3 regions of the Specibacter sp. NPDC078692 genome follow, and region 3 is predicted to be linked to each of the others. Evidence: predicted binding sites of a transcription regulator. Region 3 holds the regulator's gene; each other region holds the start of a gene.

Region 1 (6,785 bases), on a different contig from region 3:
AATGACAATGACCGTATTGCCCTTGTCCACGAGCCCCTGCAGCACCAGCAGCAGTTTGCGAATGTCCTCGAAGTGCAGGCCCGTGGTGGGCTCATCGAGCACATAGATGCTGCGGCCATTGGAGCGCTTCTGCAGTTCTGCAGCGAGCTTGACGCGCTGCGCTTCACCGCCGGAAAGCGTGGTCGAGGCTTGCCCCAAGCGCACGTAACCAAGTCCGACGTCGACCAGCGTGCGCAGGTGCCGGGCAATGGGGGTGAAGGCGGCGAAGAAATCGGCGCCTTCTTCGATGGGCATGTTCAGGACGTCGGCAATGGACTTGCCCTTGTAGTGCACCTCGAGGGTTTCGCGGTTGTAGCGGGCACCGTGGCAGACCTCGCAGGGCACGTAGACGTCCGGCAGGAAGTTCATTTCGATCTTCAGCGTGCCGTCACCGGTGCAAGCTTCGCAGCGTCCGCCCTTGACGTTGAAGGAGAAGCGGCCCGGCTGGTATCCGCGCATCTTGGATTCGTTGGTCTCGGCGAAGAGCTTGCGAATGTTGTCAAAAACACCCGTGTACGTGGCCGGGTTGGAGCGCGGGGTGCGGCCAATGGGGCTTTGGTCGACGTGCACCACCTTGTCCAGGTGTTCCAGGCCGTCGATGCGCAGGTGGCGTCCGGCAACCTGCTTGGCTCCGTTGAGCTTGTTGGCCAGCACCTTGTACAGGATCTCATTGACCAGCGTTGACTTGCCGGAGCCACTGACGCCGGTGACAGCTGTCAGCACGCCCAAGGGGAACTTCACATCAATGTTGAGCAGGTTGTTTTCGCGCGCACCAACCACGGCGAGTTCCCGTGCTTTGTCATACTTGCGGCGCTTGGCCGGAAGTGCGATGGACTTGCGCCCGGACAGGTAATCGCCGGTCAACGAGCGGGTGTTCGCCAACAGATCCGGCAAGGAACCGGAGTGCACCACTTCGCCGCCGTGTTCACCGGCGCCGGGGCCAATGTCAACGATCCAATCGGCTTCCTTGATGGTGTCTTCGTCATGCTCCACCACAATGAGCGTGTTGCCCAGGTCCCGCAGACGGGTCAGGGTGCCAATGAGGCGGCGGTTATCGCGCTGATGCAGGCCAATGGACGGTTCATCGAGTACGTACAGCACGCCCACCAGACCGGAGCCGATCTGGGTGGCCAGGCGGATGCGCTGGGCTTCACCGCCGGAGAGCGTGGCTGAGGCGCGTTCTAGGTTCAGGTATTCCAAACCGACATCGAGCAGGAACTTCAGGCGGGCCTGGATTTCCTTCAGCACCTGGCTGGCAATCTGTGCTTCGCGGCCCGTCAAGACCAGGTTGGAGAGGAAGTCAAAGCAGTCGCGCATGGACAGGGCGCAGACCTCGGCGATGGACTTGCCGTTGATCAGCACCGAGAGGGAGGCCGGGTTCAGCCGCGCACCGCCACAGGCGGGGCAGGGAATCTGGCGCATGTACTCTTCGTAGCGGTCACGGGCGGAATCGGATTCCGTCTCGCCGTGCTTGCGGTGAATGTACTGGATGGCGCCTTCAAAGCCGGTGCTGTATTTGCGTTCGCGGCCAAAGCGGTTCTTGTACTGCACCACTACCTTGTGGTCCTTGCCGTACAGGATGGCGGTGCGCGAATCGGTGTCCAACTTATTCCACGGGGTCTCCATCTTGAAGTCCAGCTCCGTGGCCAGACCTTCAAGGAGCCTGTTCCAGTACTCGGTGGTGGCGGTTCCCAAGGACCACGGTGCAATGGCGCCTTCGCGCAAGGACAGGAATGGGTTGGGAACTACCAGTTCCTCGTCCACTTCGAGCTTGGTACCAATACCGCTGCACGCACTGCAGGCACCGAAGGGGTTATTGAAGGAGAAGGAGCGCGGCTCAATCTCATCGATGGCGAGGGGGTGTTCGTTGGGGCACGCCAGATTCTCGGAGAAGGAGCGGATCCGTCCGTCATCGCCGGGCTCAAGGTCCACGAGTTCCGCCAGCACCCGTCCATCGGCCAGGCCCAGAGCGGTTTCGACGGAGTCGGTGAGGCGCTGCTGAATGCCGTCCTTGACGACCAAACGGTCAACCACCACTTCGATGGTGTGCTTGAACGTCTTTTTCAGTTTGGGCGGATCGCTGAGCTGAACTTGCTCACCATCTACCTTGGCGCGGGAGTAGCCCTTGGCCGTGAGCTCCTTGAACAGCTCAACAAACTCACCTTTGCGGTCACGAACTACCGGGGCCAGAACTTGGAAGCGGGTGCCTTCGGGCATTTCCAGCAGCTGATCCACAATTTGCTGCGGCGTCTGCTTGGCGATGGGCTCACCACAAACGGGGCAATGGGCCGTACCCACACGGGCCCAGAGCAGGCGCATGTAATCGTAAATCTCGGTGATGGTGCCCACCGTGGAACGCGGGTTTTTCGACGTCGACTTTTGATCGATGGACACGGCCGGGGACAGGCCTTCTATGAAGTCAACATCCGGCTTGTCAACCTGGCCCAGGAACTGCCGCGCATAGGCGGAGAGCGATTCCACGTAGCGGCGCTGACCTTCAGCAAAAATAGTGTCAAAGGCGAGAGAGGACTTGCCTGAGCCGGACAGCCCTGTGAAGACGATCATGGAGTCGCGGGGCAGGTCAAGGTCAACGTTGCGCAGATTATTTTCCCGGGCACCCTTGACAATCAGGCGTGACAAATCCGGGCGGGCGGCGTTCACAGGTGTTGCTGGCTGGGCCATTATTTCCTTCGCATAGCAGTCCGCGGCAAAGCCGCTACACGTGGCGAGCGTCCGCCACGCAAGTGTTTTCCTACATCAGTATAATCGAAAGTTCGTTCGAACAATGGCTCGAATCGGCGCTTTCTTCGGCTCTGGCTTGAGCGCTAAAAAATCAGCCGCCGGTGCGTTCCAGAGCGGCGGAGACAATACGCAGAGCCTGAGCCCGCGGCATCCCCAATTCACGCACGACGGCGGCATAAGAGTCCGCGGCTTCGGCCACCGCAGCGGCAATCTTGTCACCGCCGGAAGCAATAGCTGTCCCACTGCGTCCTGCCGTGATCACAATGCCTGCTTGCTCCAACTCCCGGTAGGCCCGGGCTACAGTGTTGGCTGCAACCCCTAGATCCGTGGCCAGAGCACGAACCGAGGGCAGTTTGGTGCCCACGGCCAGCTCCCCTGAAGAGGCTAGGTCCAGAATCCGCAGCCGGACCTGTTCAAACGGGGGCACCGTCGATTCCAAGTCCAATCGCCACCGGCGCATCAATACATCCATGGAGTTCATACCTGGCTCACCTCTTCCACCATTGGATCGCCAAATTGGCTCATATAGAGATCGTAATAGAATCCCCTGTGAGCGAGCAGCACGTCATGGCTGCCCTGTTCAATAATGCGACCACTATCCATCACCAGTATGAGGTCAGCATCGCGAATAGTGGAGAGTCTGTGAGCAATAACAAAACTGGTCCGGTTGGCACGCAGCTTATTCATGGCTTGGCGGATCATGACTTCGGTGCGCGTATCGACGCTGCTGGTGGCCTCATCCAAGATCAGAATGCCCGGATTGGCGATCCAGGCCCTGGCAATCGTCATGAGCTGGCGCTGCCCCTGACTCAGCCCGCCGCCGTCGTCCGTGAGAACTGTGTCATAGCCATCCGGGAGCGAACGGACAAAGTGATCTACGTGTGTTGCTACGGCCGCTTCTACGATCTCTTCCTCGGTAGCGCCCAGCTTGCCGTAGGCCAGGTTTTCCCTGATGGTGCCACCAAAGAGCCACGCGTCCTGGAGCACCATGCCGAACTGGCTGCGGAGGTCATCGCGGGTTAGCTGGGCTGTGTTGACGCCGTCCACCGTGATGGTGCCCGAATCAATCTCGTAGAAGCGCATGAGCAAGTTGACCAAGGTGGTCTTGCCGGCGCCGGTGGGCCCCACGATGGCCACGGTTTCCCCCGGCTCGGCCACGAGGGACAGGTCCTTGATGAGCGGATCCCCCGGGGTGTAGCTGAAGTTGACGTGATCAAAGACCACGCGGCCCGCAGGGGGAGCCAGCTTTGCAGCGGGGACGTGATCGGGAGTCTGCTCTGTGGCGTCGAGCAGCTCAAAGACGCGCTCTGCGGAGGCGACCCCTGATTGGAGCAAGTTGATCATGCTGGCAATCTGAGCCATGGGCTGGCTGAACTGGCGCGAGTACTGAATGAACGCCTGCACGCTACCAATCGTGAGCACGCCCTGGGCCACCTGAATGCCGCCGAGTACCGCAACCACCACGTAGTTGAGGTTGGAGATGAAGTTGGTGCTGGGCATGATGATGCCGGAGATGAACTGGGCCTTGGCGCTTGATTCATAAAGGGAATCGTTGGAGACCCGGAACTTCTCAATAGCCTGCTTCTGCTGCCCAAACGCCTTGACGATTTCATGGCCCGTGAACATTTCCTCCACATGACCGTTGAGGTCTCCGGTGCTCTTCCACTGAGCTGCGAACTGCACCTGCGAGCGCTTGGCGATCATGATGGTGATGACAGCAATAATGGGCACCGTCACGAGCGAGATGCCAGCCAGTAGGGGCGAGATGGAGAACATCATGCCTAGGACGCCGCATACCGTCAGGACGGCGATGAGGATCTGCGTCAATGTCTGGTTCAGCGTTTGGGAGAAGTTATCAATGTCATTGGTAACGCGTGAGAGCACATCGCCGCGAGATTCCTGTTGGAAGTGCGACATAGGTAGCCGGTCCAACTTTGCCTCAATGTCGCGGCGCAGTCTGTACATGGCTCGCTGGACTATGCCCGTGGTGACAAAGCCCTGACCCCAGTTGAAGAAGAAGGCAGCTATGTACAGGCTCAAGACAATCATGAGCACCTGGCCCAGGGCGCCTAGATCCATGCCTTGGCCGGGCACCACGTTCATGGCGTTGAGCATGTCCGCCAGCTGGCCCTGCCCCTTGGCGTGCAGCTCGGCCACGGCTTGGGCTTTGGTGGTACCGGCCGGGAACTGGCCGAGCATCTTGCCCACCACGCCGTCGAAGATGATGTCGGTGGCGTTGCCGAGGATCTTGGGCGCTACTACGGACAGGCCAACCGAGATAGCTGCCATGATCACCACGAGAGTGATGCGGATCTTGTCCGGGGCCATAAGACCCAGGATTCGTTTCAGACTGGGACCAAAGGCCATGGCCTTTTGGGGTGGACCGCCGCCGCGGCCGCCGCGCATCATGCTCATGAGAGGCCTCCGTCACGGGTGGTGGTGGGGTTGGTTTCCGTGCTGCTGGTGCTGTCCATGGCCGGAGCCTCTAAGTCATCGTCTGCTCCTAGCTGCGAGTTGACGATTTCCTGATACGTGGGGCAGCTGTCGAGCAACTGCTCATGGGTGCCTTGGCCTACTAACACCCCTTCGTCTAGGACCAGGATGTTATCTGCGTCCCTGATGGTGCCTACCCGTTGGGCTACAACCAGAACTGCCGCGTCGCGGGTGACCGGTTTCAGTGCTGCCCGGAGTTTGGCATCCGTTGCATAGTCCAGAGCCGAGAAGCTGTCATCAAAAAGGTACACAGAGGGTCCGGCGGCAATGGCTCGGGCAATACAGAGCCGTTGGCGCTGTCCACCGGAGACGTTGGAGCCTCCCTGCTCTATAGGGGCCTCTAAGCCTTCAGGCATGTCCCGGACAAAGTTCGCAGCCTGTGCTGTCTCCAATGCTTGCCACAGTTGATCATCCGTAGCGTCTGGGTTTCCCATGCGAATATTGCTCGCTACCGTACCCGTGAACAAGTAAGCCTTCTGCGGTACGAGCCCAATAGAGCTGCGCAGCGCTTGCAAGGTCACGTCCTTGATGTTGTGTCCGCCCAACTGGATGCCACCCTCGGTGGCGTCCAAGAGTCTTGGTATGAGGTTCACCAATGTGGACTTGCCGCTACCGGTGGAGCCAATGATCGCCGTCGTGCTTCCCGGGGAGGCGGTGAAGCTGACTCCGGAGAGGACTGGGGCCTGGGCTCCGGGGTAGGTGAAGGTGGCGTTCGTGACGTTGAGGCGGCCATCGAGGCGGGTGACATGCACGGCGTCGGGGCCATCGACCACGCTGGCTTCGGTGTTCAGGACTTCGGTGATGCGTTCTGCGCTGACGGCCGCGCGCGGGATCATCATGAACATGAACATGGCCATCATGACGGACATGAGGATTTGCATGATGTAACTCAGGAATGCGGTGAGGGCGCCAATCTGCATGTCACCAGCGTCAATGCGTTGCCCGCCAAACCACAGCACACCCACACTGGTTACGTTGACCACGAAGAAGATGGTGGGGAACATGAGCGACATCAGCCGCCCTGCCCGTAACTGGGAGGCGGTGAGTGCGCCGTTGGCCGTGGCGAATCTTTCCGCTTCGTAGTCGCGGCGGCCAAACGCGCGGATGACGCTGATACCGGTGATCTGTTCGCGCAGCACCCCGTTGATGTCATCGAGTTGGCGCTGGACTTTACGGAAGGTGGGGACCAGCACGCGAACGATCAAGCCGATGGCGATGAGCAGCACAGGCAGGATCACCAGTAACAGGCCCGAGAGGGGAACATCCTGGGCCATGGCCAGCACAATCCCGCCAATGCACATGATGGGTGCCATGACCATCATGGTGAAGGACATCAGTGTCAGCATCTGCACCTGCTGGACGTCATTGGTGGTGCGGGTGATCAGGGACGGTGCGCCAATGATGCCCACCTCTTGGGAGGAAAACGTCTCCACTTTGTCAAAAATGTCGCGGCGGATTTGCCGTCCTACGCCCATGGCAAGCCTGGCGCTCAGATACGTGGCCGCGATGGC
Region 2 (6,785 bases), on a different contig from region 3:
AGGCCGCTGCCTTGATCCATGACGACATCATTGATCGTTCAGATACTCGCCGCGGCGGTCCCAGCGTGCACAAACAATTCAGCACCTTGCACACCGATAGCGCCTGGTCCTTGGACGAGGAGCGGTTTGGTCATGCCGCTGCCATTCTCACGGGTGATCTGTGCTTGTCGCTCAGTGAAGAAATGTTTTCGCGCATCGGCGCCGGAGCCACCAGCCGGGCGCGTGAGGTTTTCAACCTCATGCGCACCGAGGTGATGGCCGGGCAGTACCTTGACATTCTCGAAGAAGTTGCCGGCCCGTCAGAACCTCATGAAACGGCCGTGGCCAGGGCTTCAGCCATCATTCGCTTTAAGAGCGCCAAGTATTCCTCAGAACACCCCCTGGTGATGGGCGGTGCCCTGGCCGGGGCCGACGAGGCCATGTTGAAGGGTTACAGTGCCTTCGCGTTGCCCTTAGGAGAGGCTTTCCAGCTGCGCGACGACGTCCTGGGCGTGTTTGGGGATCCGGCCAAGACGGGCAAGCCTGCCGGCGACGATTTACGCGAAGGCAAGCGCACAGTTTTGGTTGGCCTAACCATTGACGCTGCCTCAACGCAGGATCGGGACTTTGTCGACCAGAATTTGGGCCGCCAGGATTTGAGCGAAGCAGAGGTGGCCCGGATGTGCGCCATCATGGTTGAATCCGGGGCATTGGAAAACACTGAGGCCATGATTTCCGGACTGAGCCAAAAGGCGTTCACTGCTCTGGCGGAACTTCCCGTCGAAGCCTCGGTACGCGAAGCATTGCTAACCTTGGGCCAGAGCGCCGTTTCCAGAACCTCCTGAGCCGGGCTGATGTTGCCGCTCCAGCGGATGTAATCCAGTGCCAGCTCCCGCGGATGTAATACAGTGCCAACTGCACTCACGCTGCTTCTTGCCGAAGCAAGGCAGCAGCGTGAGTGAGTATTACCAGCCGAGTGCGGCGGCGCGCCGGCGGATTTCTGTTTTCCGGCCTGCGTGCAAGGCGTCAATCGGACGCCCGGGCAGGGATTCGTCTGCCGTGAACAGCCAAGTGATGACTTCCTCATCTTCAAAACCTGCATCTTGAAGCACAGAGATAGTGCCTCGCAAGCTTTCCAAGATGTGATCCTCAACGATGAACGCTGCGGGAACCGCGCGGATATTGCGCTCTCCCACACGTGCGGCCAGCAAGGATCCGTCCTTGACGAGGGCGTGGACTTTGGTTACCGAAACATTTAGTTTTTCGGCAACATCGGGCAGGGGCAGCCATTCACTGACTACAGATTCAAGATTACTCACTCACAAAGGTTCCCACATTTTGGCATCTTGCGTATGAATATTGTGCTTGAATCCACATTCGAGCTCCCTTTGTACCGCCCTTTGGTGTAAATTCTCATTAGTCACACTAGTAACATCAACACCACTAGTACCGTCAGCAACGGAAACCCGAGGTCCGCACCCATGACTCCCCCACGCCCGTCTGCCACTTCCGGCAAACAGCTTGCAGCAGTTGCCACAGCAGCCATCCCCGTTGTAATGCTCTCTTCCTTGGCTATGGCGGTTCCTGCGACCGCTGCGCCCGTCCAAACCGGGGCGCAGCCACACGGGAATCACGGAGCACTAAACTCGGCAGATGTTCTGGCAGCAATTCAGGCTCGCTCTGCCCAAGCTCAGAGCAAGGCTCAGAGCGTCTCTGCCACCGTAGTGGCCAGCTCTGTACCAACGGCGGTGACCGCCAAGTTCCAGAACGCGGGGGCCCACAGCGCACAGGCGCGGGCGACTCAGAACCAGCCAACGGTTCGCTACACCGTACGTTCCGGGGACACCGTTTCTGCGATCGCAGCCAATCACGGCGTCAGCACGGCCTCGGTGCTGACCTTGAACAAGCTTTCGGCGTCCTCCATCATTCACCCCGGACAGGTCTTGGTGGTCTCCGGCGCCAACGACGCTGCGGCGAACGCGAGCACAACCACCAAAACGGCTACGGGTACTAGTTCCAGCAGCTACACCGTCAAGTCCGGTGACACGCTCAGCGCAATTGCGAGCAAGCACAACATCAGCCTCAGCTCGATCTTCTCCCTCAACGGACTCAACGGCAGCTCCGTGATCTACCCCGGCCAGAAAATCAAGGTGGGCGGAACAGCCGCGGCTGCCGCGCCGTCGAGCACGGCTACCACGCCGGCCGCAAGTACACCGGCTAGCTCGACCAGTTCCAGCAGCTACACCGTCAAGTCCGGTGACACGCTCAGCGCAATTGCGAGCAAGCACAACATCAGCCTCAGCTCGATCTTCTCCCTCAACGGACTCAACGGCAGCTCCGTGATCTACCCCGGCCAGAAAATCAAGGTGGGCGGAACAGCCGCGGCTGCCGCGCCGTCGAGCACGGCTACCACGCCGGCCGCACAGGCAGCCACGTCCGGGAAGTACACCATCAAGTCCGGTGACACGCTCAGCGCAATCGCTGCCAAGCACGGGGTCAGCGTCTCTGCTCTGGTTGCTGCCAATGGCATCAGCGCCAGTGCCGTCATCTACCCCGGCAAGGTCCTTTCAATCCCCGGCTTGAAAGCCAGTTCAAGTTCCATCACGCCCATCACCCCGGCCGCCGGCCTGACCCCGGACCAGGAAGTGCCCAGCACCTTCCTGCACTACACCTACCCTGCCGCAGTGGTTGCCGACGCCAACAAGAACAAGGCCGCCCTGCTCGCAGCCCCCTCACCCACTCGGGAACAGATGAAGCAGATCGTCTCCAGCACGGCATCCCAGATGGGTGTTGACCCGGCGTTGGCCTTGGCCTTTGCGCAGCAGGAATCCAGCTTCAACCACCAGTCGGTCTCCCCCGCAAATGCCATCGGCACCATGCAGGTAATTCCCGACGCCGGCGATTGGGCATCCGGGCTGGTAGGACGCAAGTTGAACCTGCTGGATCCCTACGACAATGTGACAGCTGGTGTGGCCATCATTCGGGCCCTGCTGCGCGGCGCCGCCAATGAGGATCTGGCCATTGCCGGCTATTACCAGGGGCAGTACTCGGTCAGCGTGAATGGGATGTTCGCTGACACGGTGAACTATGTTGCCGGTATCAAGGCGAAACGGGCAACATTCCGCTAGCACCAAAGTTCGCTAGCACCAAAGGTACTGTGGCTTAGCCACAGAGTACGCTCTCAACGAAAAGGGGCCCAGCACAGTGTTGCTGGCGGCCCCTTTCGTTTTGTGCTTCTAAACTACAAGTGTGCACGATGGATCTACCGACCCCCGCGTCGGGCAAACGATTGATGGACGCTACCTGGTCTTGTCACAGGTGGCGCACGGCGGCATGTCCACTGTGTACTTGGCCAAGGACTTGCGGCTGCACCGTAATATTGCGCTGAAGATCCTGCACCCGCATCTAGGCGCCGATCAGGCGTTCATTGCTAGGTTGAGCCGGGAAGCCCAAAGTGCCGCCAGCCTCTCGCACCCGCACGTGGTGCAGATTCATGACCACGGCGTGGGCCCCGAACACGCCTACCTGGTATTTGAGTTTATTGACGGCTACACGCTTCGGGATGTCATCAACAAACAAGGTGCGCTGAGTCCCCGGCAAGCACTGGACTTGCTGGATCCGATTGTGGAAGGTCTCGCCGCCGCGCACAGCGCCGGTCTAATCCACCGCGACGTCAAACCCGAGAATGTCCTCATCTCCCATCAAGGCTGGGTCAAGATTGGCGATTTTGGGCTGTCGCGGGCGGTCACCAACTCCACCAACACCGGCACTCTCTTCGGTACGGTGGGCTATATTGCCCCTGAGCTGGCTCGCGGCGAGGGCGGTGACGCCCGCAGCGACATCTACTCCGCCGGCGTGATGCTGTACGAGCTACTGACCGGCCACCAGCCCTTCCGTGCCGACATACCGGTAGCTGTGGTCATGTCGCACCTCCAGGAGCCCATGCCGGCCCCGTCCGCCGAGATTCCCGGGCTGCCCCCCGTCATGGATGAGCTAGTGCGTTACATGACCGAAAAGGACCCGGACCACCGGCCAGCCAATGGCGCTGTGTTGCTGGAGGATCTGCGCCACATTCGCCAAGACCTAACTCCTGCCGAACTCGATTTCGGGGCCGCTGCGACACGGCAAGACTCGACACGGCAAGAGCAGCCCCAGCCTGCCGATGCTCACCTGACCGAAGCCCTGGGGCAGGCCGACACCACCGTGCTGGCCACCCCGCGTTTCCCCACCTCTGTGCTACCCCGCTCTCCCCAGCTCTATACCGAAGACCCGCATCTTGAACAGTATGCTGTGGCTGCCGCTGCCACCACGTACGACGCCGGACAGGCACCCACCGCTGCCCTCGGCGGCTCTGCTCTCACCTCCACGGTTGAGGAAAGCTCCGCAACTACCGAGTCCGGGCAGCCCAACCTTTCCAAACGGCAGGCTGCCGCGGCAGCGAAGACTCAGGCCAAGGCTAAGGCGAAGGCCGCCGCCACCCCCCAGAAGACTCTCGGTTCACGGCATCCCCGCCGCCGGGCCGTGCTTTGGGTACTTCTGGTGCTGCTGCTGGGTGTTATAGCCGCCGGCGCTGGCTGGTTCTTGGCCTTGGGGCCAGGTGCGTTGGCAACTGTTCCTGAAGTGGGCAATAAAAGTGTTGAGCAGGCCTTGAACCTGTTGCACGCAGAAGGCTTTGACTTGACCTCCACCAGTGCCGTCCATGACGAGAAAGTTGCTGCCGGATTTGTTGTGGCTACTGACCCCACAGCTGGCAGCTCACTCCGCAAGTTCAACACTGTCACTGTTCACGTCTCCGCGGGTCCGGTACTCTATCCGGTCCCTAAGATCACCGGAGTGGCACAGGACAGCGCCACGAAGACACTAACGGACGCGCATCTCGCCGTAGGAACAGTCACAGAGGCGTTCGATGAAAAGGTGGCTGCCGGGGTGGTCCTGCAACAGGATCCCGCGGCTGGGAAAGAGTTCCGTGCAAACACCAAAGTGAATCTGGTGGTGTCCAAGGGTCCGAAACCGATCCCCGTCCCGGCCGTGACGGGCAAAACCCAGGCCGACGCCGAGGCAGCACTCACTGCGGTGGGGCTTGTTGCGGTGATCGCCCCGGAACAGGTCAACAGCCGCACCATCCCGGCCGGATCGGTGGTCACGGCCTCGCCGGACTCAGGCACGCTCACCGCTGGCGGCAAGGTCACGCTTACCCTTTCCAAGGGTCCGAAGATGGTCAGTGTGCCAGATTTGGTGGGCAAACAGGTCGGTGTCGCAACCAGTGAGCTCGAGGCGCTCGGTTTCACGGTCAAGGTGGAGAATCTGCTGGGCGGGTTCTTCGGCACCGTACGCTTCCAAGAACCCCAGGGTGGCGAAGCGCCGGAGGGCAGCACTGTGACGCTGCGAGTCATCTAAGCCCACATTTTCGCGCTGCGAGGTGGGGAGATTCGCGGAGGATGGACTCTTAACTTACGACGGCGGCCCGCCCCTTCGTGCTGAAGGGGCGGGCCGCCGTCGTATGTGGCAGCTACTACTTGGACTGGCGCAGTCCCTCGGAGACGAGGAAGGCCATTTCCAGTGACTGCTTGTGATTCAGGCGGGGGTCGCAGACTGACTCGTAGCCGGTCAGGAATGCTTCCTGGTCGATGGGGTCGGCGCCACCGAGGCACTCGGCCACGTCGTCACCTGTCATCTCCACGTGCAGGCCACCGGGGATGGTGCCCTGGGCCTGGTGGACCTCGAAGAAGCCACGAACCTCGTCAATGACGTCGTCGAAGTTGCGAGTCTTGTAGCCGTTGGGTGAGGTGACGGTGTTGCCGTGCATGGGGTCGGTGACCCACAAGACCTGAGCGCCGGACGCGGTGACCTTCTCGACGAGGCTCGGCAGCTTTTCACGGATGTTCTTCGCACCCATTCGGGTGATGAACGTCAGGCGACCGGGCTCGCGGTTGGGGTCGAGCTTCTCAATGAGGCGCAGAGCGTCGTCGCCGGTGGTGGTCGGGCCGAGCTTGACGCCGATCGGGTTGCGGACGCGGGAGAGGAAGTCGACGTGTGCCTGGTCCAGATCGCGTGTGCGCTCACCGATCCACAAGAAGTGGGCGGAGGTGTCGTACGGCAAGCCGGTGCGTGAATCGATGCGGGTCAGTGCGCGCTCGTAATCCAGCAGCAGGGCTTCGTGGCTTGCGAAGAACTCCACGGTCTTCAAAGCCTCGAAGTCGGCACCGCAGGAGGCCATGAACTTGATGGCGCTGTCGATTTCCTTGGCCAGTGCCTCGTAACGGCTGTGCGCCGGGTTGGAGGTGAAGCCGCGGTTCCACTCGTGGACGCTGCGCAGATCAGCAAAGCCGCCCTGCGTGAAGGCGCGAATCAAGTTCAACGTCGATGCTGAGGTGTGGTAAGCCTTGAGCATGCGGGCGGGATCGTGCTGGCGGGACTCCGGAGTGAACTCGAAACCGTTGACGATGTCTCCACGGTATGCCGGGAGGGTCACGCCGTCGCGCGTTTCATCATTGGAGGAGCGTGGCTTGGCGAACTGGCCAGCCATGCGCCCCATCTTGATGACGGGCAACTGAGCGCCATAGGTCAACACCACTGCCATCTGAAGAATGGTCTTGACGCGCGAGCTGATCTTGTCGGCCGTGGCGGCTTCGAAGGTCTCGGCGCAATCTCCGCCCTGCAGCAAGAAGGCCTTGCCCTGCGAAGCCTGAGCCAGGCGTGAGCGCAGCACATCCACTTCACCAGCAAAAACCAGCGGAGGAAGGACTGAAAGTTCCTTGACCGTGGGGGCAAAGGACGGGGACTCGGACCATGTGGGCTGCTGCGCG
Region 3 (6,785 bases):
GATCGGACGGTAGTGCTCACCTCGGCCACTCTTGCTATTGGCGAGTCCTTCCAAGCCACAGCTGGCGGGCTCGGTCTTTTGGGGCCCAGCGCTCCCACTTGGACGGGGGCCGATGTCGGTTCGCCGTTCGACTACCCCAAACAAGGCATGCTCTATGTCGCCGCCCATCTGCAGAAACCCGGCTTCGGGATGTCCGCTGAGCAATTAGATGAATTGGAAGCGCTCATCACCGCCGCCGGTGGCGGAACCTTGGCTCTGTTCTCTTCGCGGCGTGCTGCAGAAGACGCAGCCGAGAAGCTCCGCAAAAAGCTCAAGGTGAAGATCCTGTGCCAGGGGGACTCCTCCATGTCCGGGCTCATTAAACAGTTCGCCGATGAACCGGACACCTGCCTGTTCGGTACCATGTCGCTCTGGCAAGGTGTTGATGTGCAAGGAGCCTCCTGCCGTCTTGTGGTGATAGATAGGATCCCGTTCCCGCGCCCGGATGATCCGCTGGTCACTGCCCGCGCCCGTGCCGTGGCGCAAAGTGGCGGTGACGGATTTATTGCCATCTCTGCCACCCATGCAGCGGTGCGCCTCGCGCAGGGGGTGGGCCGGTTGATCCGTTCCAGCCAAGACCGGGGCGTGGTTGCTGTACTTGATTCCCGTCTGGCCAATGCCAGCTACGGCGGTTTCCTGCGTGCCGCTCTACCGCCTTTCTGGTCCACTAAGGACAGAACCGTGGCGTTGGGCGCGCTGAAGCGGCTCTCCGGCAAGTAGTGCCACCCACGAAGGCAGGGTTACGGGCTGGATTTGAAAACGCAGATGATGCGATGAAAATCGCGGATTTGTCGCGTCTTCTGCAGTCTCGAACTGGTTAAGCGCGTCATCTGCTGTTTGGAAGCAGAAGCCACTGACACTCCGGGCTGTACACACATTTTGGCTGCCACACACGAAGGCACCCCATCAGCTCATGAGCTGACGGGGTGCCTTCGTACTTCTTCGGCACGCGCCAACGGCGGCCGGCTATCGGTTTTTTCGTTAGAGACTTCGGTTAGAGGCTTCGCAGCACCGAGACGACCTTGCCCATGATGGTGGCATGGTCGCCCAGAATCGGCTCATAGCGAGTGTTCTGTGGCAGGAGCCAGGTGTGACCGTCACGCTGACGGAACGTCTTGACGGTCGCCTCATCCTCGAGCAATGCCGCCACAATGTCGCCGTTGTTGGCTGTTGGCTGTTGACGCACAACAACCCAGTCGCCGTCGCAGATGGCGGCGTCGATCATGGAATCACCCTGGACCCTGAGCATGAACAATTCACCGCTGCCCACGATCTGCCGCGGCAAAGGCATGATGTCATCCACTGACTGATCAGCCAAGATGGGGCCACCTGCTGCGATGCGGCCCACGAGAGGCACAAAAGCGGTGTCCGAAGAACTGCTCAGTTCGGCAAAGTTCAGACCGTTCGAACTGCGCAGAGTCTTCGGTGCGCTAACGCCTTCGATTTCGACAACTCCGCTGTCCAATACCAGCGGGATGAGAACTTCCATGGCGCGGGGACGCTTGGGATCACGGCGCAAATAGCCGTGGCGCTCCAACTGGGTCAGCTGATGAGTGACGCTGGAAAGGCTAGCCAGCCCCACGGAATCGCCAATTTCGCGCATTGAGGGCGGGTAGCCCTTGTCGGCAATGCACCGTTGGATGCACTCGAGAATTTTCTTCTGCCTTACCGTCAGGCCCTTCATTCCAGCGCGGCTGGGTGCTTGGGGAATGCGGTGCGGCGGGTCTGGAAGCGCCATGGTTCCGTCGGTCCTTTCGTGGCTGCCCTGAACAATGTCAGTGCCTGCTGGTGGACTGCATCTAGCGGCCAATCCTTGTTCTGCAAGTTTAAGCCACGAAGAGACGAATTTCAAACATTTGTTCTATTTGCTCTTGGCAAGTGTCGTCTATAGATGCTAAAACTGTACTAGTAGCAAATTAGAACATACGTTCTATCGAAGATGTTGAGTGTGGAATCTTGGTCCGATGGCTGCAGTTGGCCCCTGGGCAGTGGATTCACGGTGAAAGGACCAGAAGTCATGAACGCATTGCTTATCTCCCACGCATCCTTTGGCGTGTCCCTGCCCGGCCCTGCACCGACCATGGATCGTGCTGCCCAACATGGAGCTGTTCGATCAGGGGAAGTGAAGATCGGTGGAGCAGATTGTGGCACAGCGGACTTCGCTGGCAGCACTCGGCTCAGCTTGACCCGTCGTGGTCGGTTGGTGTTCTTCGGCATCCCGACTCTCGCTGTCGCGGCGCTGATCTTGTTTGTCTCCTTTGCCATCATGGCCGGATCTCTCGCGAGTCCGGCAAACGCGGCCGCTGAGGTGAAGGCGGTCAACATGGCCGACTACGCCGTCGCCGTGACGGTCTTGCAGGGCGACAGCTTGTGGAGCATTGCCGGTGCTGCCGATCCCACCCGCGATGTACGCCATGTGGTTCGCGAAATCGTTGCACTGAACGATCTGGGCACCGGTGTCCTGCAGGCAGGTCAGCGGCTTTACGTTCCCATCCCGAAGTAGCGCTCCTGCAGGTGATGGTGTCCGCATTGTGTCGCCGTTTCGAACTTTTCCACGGCAAGCAAATATGCTGGAGGGCATGGACCAGTTTGAACGCCTAAGTCAATTGCCGCTTCGTGACGACTTGCGTGGACAGCACCCCTACGGTGCACCTCAGCTTGATGTTCCGGTGCTGCTGAATGTTAATGAAAACACCTTTGGTGTTCCGGCCGATGCCAAGGAAGCAATCCTTGCAGCAGTGGCCGAAGAGCTAAATGGTCTCAACCGCTACCCGGACAGAGAATTCACCGTTCTGCGCCAAGAGCTGGCGGCTTATCTTGGCCACGGCTTGAGTGAAGATAATCTTTGGGCGGCCAATGGATCCAATGAAGTGCTCCAGCAGTTACTGCAGGCATTCGGAGGTCCGGGCCGCACCGTCATGGGATTCCCTCCCACATATTCCATGTATCCGCTACTCGCCAGCGGAACCGGGACAGGCTACATCGCTGGTGTTCGCGCCCAGGACTACAGTCTTTCTGCGGAATCTGCCGCCGAGCAGGTTCGCCAGCATGCTCCGAACCTCGTGTTCCTCTGCTCGCCCAACAATCCCACCGGAACGGCTTTGGGCCTGGACGTTGTGGAAGCCGTCTATGCAGCCGGCGAGGCATCTCAAACAATGGTTATTGTTGACGAGGCCTACGCAGAATTTGCCCACACAGGAACCGAGAGTGCTCTGAGCTTGCTCGAGGGGCGGCCTCGACTGGTGGTCTCACGCACCATGAGCAAGGCCTTCGCCTTAGCAGGGGCACGACTGGGATACCTGGCTGCTGCGCCGGAAGTCACCGACGCCCTGCGTCTGGTCCGCCTGCCCTACCACCTCTCCGCCATTACCCAAGCAACAGCTGTGGCAGCCCTACGGAACTCCACCTCACTGCTAGCCAATGTCGAACAGATCAAAGTCCAGCGGGACCGGATCGTCAACGAGCTCATTGCTCTAGGGCTTAGCCCGGCGCCGTCCGATTCAAACTTTGTCTTCTTTGGTGGACTTGAGAATCCGCATGCGGTCTGGGAAGCCTTGCTGGCCGACGGCGTACTCATTCGCGACGTTGGAATTCCGGGCCACTTGCGTGTCACCGCAGGTACGGAAGCCGAGACCACAGCTTTCCTTGAAGGACTGCGCGCCTTCCTTGCCGCCTGAGGACGCCTCTTTAGTTCTGTGAGGAGGATCCGCCGTCGAACATGGCTGGTTCCTTCTCGCCAGGGGAGAGGTTTGGGTATAACCATGTCTTCTCTCCTAAACTGGTAGCACTACACCAATTCGTTTACGCGCCCGTCCCTGCCCGGCAACTGCCGGCTGCGAAGGCGCACCACAACAAAGGACTGCCGCAATGACTCAGAACAGCCCGAATCCCGGCCAGGGACGCACTGCCCGCCTGGAGCGTGCCACGAGCGAGTCAAGCGTCATGGTGGAGATCAACCTCGACGGCACCGGCGTGTCAAACATTGACACTTCCGTGCCTTTTTACGATCACATGCTCACGGCTTTGTCCAAGCACTCCCTGATCGACATGAACATCAAGGCCACTGGCGATACCCACATCGATGCCCACCACACGGTAGAAGACGTGGCCATCTCCTTGGGTGAAGTCCTCAAGGAGGCCCTAGGGAACAAGGCCGGGATCCGCCGCTTCGGCGAAGCCACGGTCCCCTTGGATGAAGCCCTCGCCAACGCCGTGGTTGATCTTTCCGGCCGTCCTTACTTGGTACATGGTGGCGAGCCTGCCGGACAGGAATACCACCTGATCGGTGGTCACTTCACTGGCTCGCTCACCCGCCACGTCTTTGAAGCCATCACCTTGCATGCCCAGATCTGCCTGCACATGACAGTCATTGCTGGCCGGGATCCGCACCACATCGTCGAGGCACAGTTCAAGGCCTTCGCCCGGGCACTGCGCTCGGCCGTTGAAGCCGATCCCCGCGTCACCGGCATCCCGTCCACGAAGGGCCTTTTGTGAGTTCGGCAGCTACCGAGTCAGCAGTAAGCAACAAAGCAGGTAGTGACAAGCCCACGGTTACGGTGCTGGACTATGGTTCGGGCAACGTCCGTTCAGCCGTCCGCGCGCTGGAACGTGCCGGGGCAGTGGTAACGCTCAGTGCTAAACCCGAGGATGTTCTAAACGCCGACGGCTTAGTTGTCCCTGGCGTGGGCGCCTTTGCCTCGGTCATGGACGAGCTCAAAGCCGTTGATGCGCTGCGCATGATCGGCCGCCGCGTTGCCGGTGGCCGGGCAGTTCTAGGCATCTGCGTCGGTATGCAGGTCCTCTTTGACGCCGGCGTAGAACACGGCACCCACCGCGAAGGCATGGGGGAGTGGCCGGGGACTGTCGAGTTATTGCCAGCCCCCGTGGTCCCGCACATGGGGTGGAATACCGTCACAGCAGCTGAAGGCTCCATGCTTTTTGAAGGCGTTGAATCTGAGCGCTTCTACTTTGTGCATTCTTATGGTGTGCAGAAGTGGGACTTTGAGGTATTGCAGCCCAAAATGCGTCCGCCCATGGTGACCTGGTCCGAGCACGGTGCCCCGTTCATCGCGGCCGTTGAAAACGGCCCGCTCTGCGCAACACAATTCCATCCGGAAAAGTCCGGTGACGCAGGAGCCCGCATGCTGCGTAACTGGGTCAATTCCCTGACTAAGGCGGCTCGCTGATGTACTCGTTGTTGTTGATGGCACTGGCAGGCTTGCTGATCGGTGGAGCCTATACGTTCTACCAGCAGAAAACCCCGCGCTGGATCCCCATCAGCTTTGCCGCGTTGGCCGCCATGTCTCTCATAGCCGCCTACATGTTCACGCTCTAGCTTGATGCTCGTCTAGTTTCACGCTCGTCAAGTTTCACGCAGTAACCCGCGGCTACGCCGCAGCTTTCTTCCTGTAGTTTCCACCCGTAGGACAAACAACGTTGAGGACCCCATGACCACCCCCATTTTGGAATTGCTGCCCGCTGTCGACGTTGTGGACGGCCAGGCCGTGCGCTTGGTGCAGGGCGAGGCTGGCTCGGAAACGAGTTACGGCTCCCCGCTCGACGCCGCCATGAAGTGGCAGAACGACGGCGCCGAATGGGTTCACCTCGTGGACCTTGACGCGGCCTTTGGTCGCGGCTCAAACACGGAACTGCTGCGCGAAATGGTGCAGGTCCTGGACGTCAAGGTCGAGCTCTCCGGTGGGCTGCGCGATGACGCAACGCTGGAAGCCGCCCTGGAATTGGGTGTGGGCCGTGTAAATCTGGGCACGGCTGCGCTGGAGAACCCGGAGTGGACCGCCAAGGTCATTGACCGCTTTGGTGACAAAATCGCCGTCGGACTTGATGTTCGCGGCACCACTTTGGCAGGCCGCGGCTGGACCAAGGAAGGCGGGGACATCTGGGAGGTCCTGGCTCGCCTTGAAGATGCCGGCTGCGCACGATACGTGGTCACCGATGTCACCAAGGACGGCACCTTGCGCGGTCCCAACGTAGAACTGCTGCGCGAAATGTGCACCCGCACCTCAAAGCCTGTGGTGGCGTCGGGCGGAATTTCCAGCCTCGAGGACCTGCGCGTTTTGCGCGAATTGGTCGGCGAAGGTGTTGAGGGTGCCATCGTTGGCAAGGCTCTGTACTCCGGCGCATTCACGCTCCCGCAGGCCCTTGACGTTGCAGGCCGTCGCTAAATCATGACCGAGATGCCCAAGAAGCATCTGCCCGGACACATCGCAGCAGCTCTGGCCGGGGCTGGCGGCAGCACCGATTCTGCTGGACAGCCCTGGGCGGGCCGCGATCTTCCTGCGCAGGAAAAGTACCACAACTTTGACACCGACGACGGCGCCATGGACGCCGGGTTTGCGGCCGCCCTCGCGGCGCTAGCCTCCGGTGACGGCAGCGAAGCGCAGGTAGTTGCCTCCCTCGCCACCGCCCGGGTGTTCATTCCGATCGTGGCGCAGCTGGCGGAACAGACAGTAGGTGAAAACGGTCTGGTCTCGGATAAGGAATCGGACATGGCTCTGGTGACAGTGCAAGGTCCCGATGGCCGCCGGGCCCTCCCTGTTTTTTCCAATGCCGAAGCTCTCACACGGTGGCATCCCGAAGCGCGACCGGTTGCTGTTTATGCGGCGCGGGCAGCGTTGTCTGCGGTGGCCGAGGAAGCACAACTGCTGGTGGTAGACCCTGGCTCGGAGCGGCCCTTTGTGGTCCGCCGCCCGGCAATGTGGTCGCTGGCGCAACAGCAACAGTGGGAG

The links. The regulator LexA, encoded in region 3, represses DNA repair genes until DNA is damaged. The targets are predictions, from matches to a motif close to TCGAACANNTGTTCGA.
Region 1: uvrA (excinuclease ABC subunit UvrA) is a predicted target of LexA. The motif match lies at 2,806-2,821, and genes of this name have one in related genera.
Region 2: AB0O97_RS17290 (LysM peptidoglycan-binding domain-containing protein) is a predicted target of LexA. The motif match lies at 1,345-1,360, and genes of this name have one in related genera.

What each region holds. Positions count from the first base shown of each region.
Region 1 covers NZ_JBFBLV010000003.1:237,563-244,347, reverse strand. Annotated here, with positions in the region: gene uvrA (excinuclease ABC subunit UvrA) at 1-2,721, opposite strand, end outside; gene AB0O97_RS03820 (GntR family transcriptional regulator) at 2,873-3,262, opposite strand; gene AB0O97_RS03815 (ABC transporter ATP-binding protein) at 3,259-5,196, opposite strand; gene AB0O97_RS03810 (ABC transporter ATP-binding protein) at 5,193-6,785, opposite strand, start outside.
Region 2 covers NZ_JBFBLV010000032.1:34,886-41,670, reverse strand. Annotated here, with positions in the region: gene AB0O97_RS17300 (polyprenyl synthetase family protein) at 1-824, shown strand, start outside; gene AB0O97_RS17295 (Rv2175c family DNA-binding protein) at 945-1,298, opposite strand; gene AB0O97_RS17290 (LysM peptidoglycan-binding domain-containing protein) at 1,461-3,107, shown strand; gene AB0O97_RS17285 (PASTA domain-containing protein) at 3,229-5,376, shown strand; gene AB0O97_RS17280 (class II 3-deoxy-7-phosphoheptulonate synthase) at 5,492-6,785, opposite strand, start outside.
Region 3 covers NZ_JBFBLV010000001.1:271,889-278,673, forward strand. Annotated here, with positions in the region: gene AB0O97_RS01305 (ATP-dependent DNA helicase) at 1-759, shown strand, start outside; gene lexA (transcriptional repressor LexA) at 1,034-1,723, opposite strand; gene AB0O97_RS01315 (LysM peptidoglycan-binding domain-containing protein) at 2,057-2,542, shown strand; gene AB0O97_RS01320 (histidinol-phosphate transaminase) at 2,619-3,716, shown strand; gene hisB (imidazoleglycerol-phosphate dehydratase HisB) at 3,907-4,533, shown strand; gene hisH (imidazole glycerol phosphate synthase subunit HisH) at 4,530-5,225, shown strand; gene AB0O97_RS01335 (hypothetical protein) at 5,225-5,374, shown strand; gene priA (bifunctional 1-(5-phosphoribosyl)-5-((5-phosphoribosylamino)methylideneamino)imidazole-4-carboxamide isomerase/phosphoribosylanthranilate isomerase PriA) at 5,487-6,221, shown strand; gene AB0O97_RS01345 (SseB family protein) at 6,225-6,785, shown strand, end outside.